2 regions of the Streptomyces sp. TLI_053 genome follow, and region 2 is predicted to be linked to the other one. Evidence: riboswitches for the same ligand, from Rfam matches in the RefSeq annotation. Region 2 holds a riboswitch; the other holds the start of a gene.
What was found. A riboswitch is a leader RNA that binds a small molecule or an ion and turns the genes downstream of it on or off. The one in region 2 is predicted to bind cyclic di-AMP.
Positions count from the first base shown of each region.

Region 1 (3,391 bases), 1.9 Mb from region 2:
CGCCCACGGACATCTTGCGGAGGATCGTAGGCACGACCGGATCCTCCGCAACAGGAATTACCCCTCAGGTGACCAGACTCACGCCTGCTCCGGCCCACCATCACCGGAACGATCACCGGAAGGGGCGGAGCCGACGGGAACAGCGGCCGGAACGGCGGCGGGAACAACGGCCGGAACAACGACGGGAACAACGACGGGAACGGCGCCGCCCACGGTGCGGTGCCGGGGACCCGCCCGGGATACCGTCGACCCATGCCTGCTCAGCCCGCTTCCGCCCGTCCGCCCCTGTTCACCTGGGAGTTCGCCGCAGACCCGTATCCGGCGTACGCGTGGCTGCGCGAGCACGAGCCGGTGCACCGGACCACGCTGCCCAGCGGGGTGGAGGCCTGGTTGGTCACCCGGTACGCGGACGCCCGTCAGGCGCTCGCGGACAGCCGGCTCTCCAAGAACCCGGCGCACCACAGCGAGCAGGCGCACCGCACCGGCCGGGTCGGCATCCCGGGCGAGCGCCAGGCCGACCTGATGACGCACCTCCTGAACATCGACCCGCCGGACCACACCCGGCTGCGCCGTCTGGTGTCCAAGGCCTTCACCCCGCGCCGGGTGGCCGCCTTCGAGCCCCGGGTGCAGCAGCTGACGGACCGGCTGATCGACGGCTTCGCGGCGCGCGGATCCGCCGACCTCATCCACGAGTTCGCCTTCCCGCTCCCCATCTACGCGATCTGCGACCTGCTCGGCGTGCCGGCCGAGGACCAGGACGACTTCCGGGACTGGGCCGGGATGATGATCCGGCACGGCGGCGGCCAACGCGGCGGCGTGGGGCGGGCGGTGAAGCGGATGCGGGCCTACCTCGCGGAGCTGATCCACCGCAAGCGCGCGGACCTCGGGGACGACCTGATCTCGGGGCTGATCCGGGCCAGCGACCACGGTGAGCACCTCACCGAGAACGAGGCCGCGGCGATGGCCTTCATCCTGCTCTTCGCGGGCTTCGAGACGACGGTGAACCTGATCGGCAACGGCGTCTACGCGCTGCTGCGCAACCCGGGGCAGCGGTCGCTGCTCCAGGAGTCGATCGGGCGCGGCGAGAGCGCGCTGCTGGAGACCGGGATCGAGGAACTCCTGCGCTACGACGGCCCGGTGGAGCTGGCCACCTGGCGGTTCGCGACGAGTCCGCTGACCATCGGCGGGGTGGGGATCCCGGTCGGCGACCCGGTGCTGGTGGTGCTCGCCGCGGCGGACCGGGACCCGGCGCGGTTCGCGGACGAGAACACCCTCGACCTGGCCCGGGCGGACAACCCGCACCTGGGCTTCGGGCACGGCATCCACTACTGCATCGGCGCCCCGCTGGCACGCCTGGAGGGGCGGGCCGCGCTGACCACCCTGCTGTCCCGGCTGCCGGACCTCCGGCTCGCCGCGGACCCGGAGGAACTGCGCTGGCGCGGTGGTCTGATCATGCGCGGACTTCGTGAACTTCCGGTGGAATTCACGCCGGGGGCGACATCGGGGGCAACCTCCGCCGACCCCTCGGCAGTTCACTGAGGGGGGCTCACGACACGCCGGCGCGGCCGCTCGACGCGCCGCCCCCGGAGGGTGTGAATCCCCATCAACCCGGACATACATCCTCGGTTGGTGGGCAATCCATCACGTGACGTGATTTCCGTGTGATAGCGGCGATATGAGCTTGTGATTGCTCTGAAGATCTGTCTACTCTCCGGGGAGCCCGCGGAAGCGGGTCCCGTGCGCGGAACGCCGAGTCCTGCCCGCCGCGTCACCGGAAACCGACCAGAACCCTGGGCAGGGGCGGGGGAACCAGGTCTTGCGCCGTCTCCCACGGCTTGGGGTGAAGCCGCCTCCGTGCGGCCGGGCCACCTCCCGGTCCGAACCCGACAGCTCACCTCGCAGGCGTGCGGAGAGGGACTTCCCCATGCTGTTCGTCGGAACCGGCCGTCACCGTCGCCGCACCCAGACCGAGAAGGCCATCGCCGTCGCCGGTGTCGCCGGTGTCGGACTGGCACTGCCGATCCTCAGCGCCACCGGCGCCTCTGCCGCCCCGGCCTCGACCTGGGACGCGGTCGCCCAGTGCGAGAGCGGGGGCAACTGGAGCATCAACACCGGCAACGGCTTCTACGGCGGCCTGCAGTTCACCTCCAGCACCTGGAAGGCGTTCGGCGGCACCTCCTACGCGCCGCAGGCGAACCAGGCCTCGAAGGCGGCGCAGATCACCGTCGCCGAGAAGGTGCTGGCCTCGCAGGGCCCCGGCGCCTGGCCGGTCTGCTCCAAGAAGGCCGGCCTGAGCAAGGGCGGCGCCCCGGCGGCGGTCGACGCCTCGGCGGACGCCGCGCCGGCCGCCCCGGCCGCCCCGAAGCCGCAGGCCCAGCCGCAGCAGGCGCCGAAGGCGCAGGCCCCGCTGGCCGCTGTCGAGCAGCAGGCCCCGAAGGCCGGGCCGAAGCACGCCGCGCCCAAGTCGCAGGCCCAGCAGGCCGAGGCCGAGAAGCAGGTCCCGAAGGCCGCACCGAAGCACGCCGCGCCCAAGTCGCAGGCCCCGCAGTACGCGCCGCAGCAGACTCCGGCGGCCCCGCAGGTCCAGCAGGCCCCGAAGGTCCAGCAGCCGCAGGCCGGCCAGGGCTACACCGTCCGCTCCGGCGACACGCTCGCCGGGATCGCCACCACGCAGGGCGTGCAGGGCGGCTGGCAGGCCCTGTACGACGGCAACCGCGGCACCGTCGGCGGCGACCCGGACCTGATCATCCCCGGCCAGGTCCTCACCCTCGGCTGACGCTCCGGAGCGCGCCCACCGTCCGTCGCGCCGCTGTCCGCCCGTTCGTCCGTCGCGCCGCTGTCCGCCCGTCCGTCCGTCGCGCCGCACGTCCGTCCGTCGCGCCGCCCGCCCGTCCGCCCGTCACCGGACAGGCGGGCGGGCGGGTGGACCGGCGCGCGGGCTCCCGCCCGTTCCATCCGCTTCGTCCGCCCCGGGACGTCCGAGGCCGGGCAACCAGGTGAACTACCGGTGGGTAGCACGGCCACAAGCTGAGACGTGGCCGAGGTCGACGTGGCCCGGACAGCCGGTGCGGTTAGGCTCTGGTCGTAACGACTCCGCAATCGTCCGGCCGACGGCACCCCACTGTCAGCCGCACCTGCTTCCGCTAGGAGATGCCTCGTGCCGTCCATCGATGTCGTCGTAGCCCGTGAGATTCTCGACTCGCGCGGCAACCCCACGGTCGAGGTCGAGGTCGGCCTCGACGACGGCAGCACCGGCCGTGCCGCTGTCCCGTCGGGCGCCTCCACCGGTGCCTTCGAGGCCCTGGAGCTCCGCGACGGCGACAAGAACCGCTACTTCGGCAAGGGCGTGGAGAAGGCCGTCCTGGCCGTCATCGAGCAGATCGGCCCGGAG
Region 1 covers NZ_LT629775.1:4,247,448-4,250,838, reverse strand. Annotated here, with positions in the region: gene BLU95_RS16970 (SDR family NAD(P)-dependent oxidoreductase) at 1-34, opposite strand, end outside; gene BLU95_RS16965 (cytochrome P450 family protein) at 253-1,539, shown strand; cyclic di-AMP (ydaO/yuaA leader) riboswitch at 1,771-1,919, shown strand; gene BLU95_RS16960 (transglycosylase family protein) at 1,925-2,776, shown strand; gene eno (phosphopyruvate hydratase) at 3,158-3,391, shown strand, end outside.
Region 1: another riboswitch for cyclic di-AMP. It lies ahead of BLU95_RS16960 (transglycosylase family protein); the one in region 2 lies ahead of BLU95_RS43240 (glycoside hydrolase family 16 protein).

Region 2 (3,391 bases):
CCGAGCACCGGCGACCTCTACAACGGCAGCGAACAGCGCCGCAACGAGGCCGACCTGATGTGGCGTCTCAAGAACCTGCCGCAGCCCGCGATCTCCGTGCTGCTGGCCGGCACCCGGGAGGGCGACGGCAACTACCGGCGCGAGACCGAGGCGTTCGTGGCCGCCACCCGCAGCCCGATGAAGGTCTCCTACAGCATGCTGGAGACCGGCGGCCACAACTTCGAGACCTGGAGCAAGCTGCTCCCGTCCTCACTGGAGTGGATCTCCCAGCGCCTGACCGTCCCGGCCGCGAGCCCGTCGGCCTGACCGACGCGGCGGCGGGGCCGTCGGCCCGACCGGCACGGCCGGGTGTCCGCGCGGGCGCAGGCGCTCAGACCACCTGCTCCAGGGTGCCGGTGTGCAGCTCGCCGACCCGGCCGCCCTCGCCCTCGTACGTCCAGAACGCGCGGACCGTCATCCGGGCCAGATCCATCACGTGGCTCACGGTGATGCCGCTCACCTCGGTCCAGCTGACGAAGTAGACCTGCGGGCCGACCTCGGCGACGTGCAGGGAGACGTCCTCCCACTGGCCCGCCGATTCGCCGAGGCCCTCCCAGCGCAGCCGCTTGCCGTCGGCCGAGTAGGCGTTGCGGAAGGCCGCGCCGTTGTCGACCCGGAACAGGAAGGTACGGCCGGCGAAGGCGGGCAGGGACGCGGTCATGGTGGGGCGGGTCTCCTCGTCTCTGGACGTGCTGTCGTGGTGCTCGCTGCGCCCCGGACGGTTCCGGACGCGGATGGATCTCCAACCTATCCGACCACCCCGCCTCCGTGGCGCACTTTCCCCGTCGGACCCGCCACCACGGCCACCCGGAATCGCCACCACGGCCACCCGGAATCGCCACCACGGCCACCCGGAACCACCGTCCGGGGGCCCGGCGCGGCGGTGTGAGCTGCGCGACAACCACCCCCGGAATGTTGTCCGTGCGCGGACGGCCTGCCTAGCCTGCAGGAGCTTCCGCCGCAGCGGAGCCCCGCCGTCGGGACGCCGAGTCCCGTCCACCCGCCGGCCGGCAGTCGAGCACCACAGCGGACGGGAGCGGGGGACCCAGGTCAGTGCCCGGCCGCGCGCCGATCGTGCGTGTGCGTCGAGGCTAGGGGTGAAGCCGCTCTCCGGACGGCCGGGCAACCTCAGCGCCCGAACCCGACAGCTCACCTCGTAGGCGTCGCAGAGGACCACTGCCATGCCCACTGCCTCCCCGCAGCCCCCTCGGCCTGCCCGGAACCCGGGCCTCCTCGCCCGCCGTCCGGCCGCCCGCCACGCCCGTCCCTCCCACCGGGGCCGCACCGCGGCCCTCGCCGCCACCGGGGCGCTCGCCGTCACCGGTGCCGGACTGCTCGGCCTCCCCGCCGTGACCGGCGCCCAGGCCGCCGCCCTGCCGACCGTCACCCAGGACAAGCTGGTCCCGGCCACGATGGTCGCCGGCAAGGCGACGGCCGCCTCGCTCACGCTGCACTCCTCGTCCTGCTTCACCGCGAAGACCGTCGGCGTCGGCGTGCGCGACGCGGCCGGGCGCAACCTCGACTTCCCCGGCAACCGGAGCAACGTCCAGGTCTGTCCCGCCGGTCTGTCGATCACCACCGGTACCCGGACGCTGGCGGCCGGCACCTACACCCAGTTCGGCTTCTGGCAGGACAGCACCGGTGCCTGGCACAACCTGCCCTCCCGCCAGCTCGTCGTCTCGGCCGGCACCCCGACGCCGACCCCGACGCCGACCCCCACTCCGACCCCCACCCCGACCCCGACGCCCACCACCCCCGGCACGGGCGCCCCGGTCGCGGGCAAGAAGCTGACCTGGTCCGACGACTTCGACAGCCTCGCCCTCGGCTCCCGCTGGACCGCCGACCGGAGCAGCTCCTACCACTACGGCGACCACAACCCGAACGACAACAAGCTCGACTGGCTGAACAAGAACAACGTCGCCGTCTCCGGCGGCGTCGCCACCTTCACCGCCAGGCCGGGCAGCCACACGCTGGAGAACGGCAAGCAGGCCTGGGACACCGGGCTGCTCACCACCGAGTACTCCGGCGAGGGCTTCAAGGTGAAGACCGGGGACTACATCGAGACCCGGGTCAAGCTCCCGGCCGGCACCGGTGCCTGGCCGGCGCTGTGGACGTGGAACAGCACCAGCGGCACCCACGGGGAGATCGACTCCTTCGAGTACCACAGCGACAACCCGAACCTGCTGGAGCTGACCAACCACATCAACCCGGGCCACCTGTACTACACCGACGCCAAGGCGATCGCCAAGGACGGCTGGGTCACCATCGGCACCCACTACGGCGCCGCCTCGGTCGACTGGTACGTCAACGGCACCAAGGTGTTCTCCGACGGCAAGGGCGTCGGCGCCGGCTGGACGGCGTACCCGATCCTCAACCTGTCCCTGAGCGCGGGGAACTACCACCCCGCGCCCTCGGGCACCACGCCGATCACCTTCGCGGCGGACTACGTCCGGGTGTACCGGTAACAACGCCCACCGCTCCGGGGCCGACGGTCAGGCGATCGGCCTCGGAGCGGTGGTCTCGACGACGTCGATCGTGAACGGCTGCCGGTTGTTCGCCTCGTTCCGGTCGTCGTCGCCGCGCACCGCGACGTAGCCGCCCGCCAGCTCGCCGAGCGGGACGTCGGCGGAGAGCCGGAGCGGGATCAGCGCCGTCGCGCTGCGGAACTTCGGCAGTCCGGCCGGGAAGGTGCAGCGCACCCGGTGGCCGTTCTGGAACTCGTAGCAGTTCTCCGGGAAGAACGGCCCCTCGGCCGTGACCCCCTCGGGCAGGGTGACCACCACGGTGAACGGCGAGGCGGTCCGGTCCGGGCCGAGGTTGCCGACGAAGGCGTGCAGGGTGGTGGTGCCGCCGGGCGCGGCCGGGTCCGGGTCGATCCGGACGACGTAGAGGTCGGAGTCCGAGCGCTTGGCCGCGGCCGGGTCGGCGTTGGCGCCCGGCTCCGCGGCGCCGGGGTCACCGGCCCCCGGCGCCGGGGCGCTCGTCCCGGGCGCGGGCGCCTTGTCGTCCGGCGGACAGACCGCGCCGGCCTGTCCGGCGGCCAGCACCGCCACCGTGCACCCCGTCGCCAACGACCTGCCGAGAAGCCTTCGAACGGAACCGCTGCGGGTCATCGCCGCTCACCCTGCCCTTCGTGTCCGGCGGGCCCGCGCCGTCGCGGGCCGCGTCCGGACCAGCGTCGCCGACCGGTCCGCCGAGGCCGGACGACCCGCTCCCGGACGGCTCGAAGGGGCCCTCGAACGGGTGAACCTCCGGGCGTGTCGCCATGCCGACGGACCGTCGGGGACCCGGCGCCGGGCTTGTCAGGGAGCCAGCACCTGGCCCAGCCGGGCCGCGATCCCGTGCATCACCG
Region 2 covers NZ_LT629775.1:2,364,638-2,368,028, reverse strand. Annotated here, with positions in the region: gene BLU95_RS09330 (alpha/beta hydrolase) at 1-306, shown strand, start outside; gene BLU95_RS09325 (phenolic acid decarboxylase) at 371-700, opposite strand; cyclic di-AMP (ydaO/yuaA leader) riboswitch at 1,096-1,217, shown strand; gene BLU95_RS43240 (glycoside hydrolase family 16 protein) at 1,221-2,504, shown strand; gene BLU95_RS09315 (hypothetical protein) at 2,532-3,152, opposite strand; gene BLU95_RS09310 (IclR family transcriptional regulator) at 3,342-3,391, opposite strand, start outside.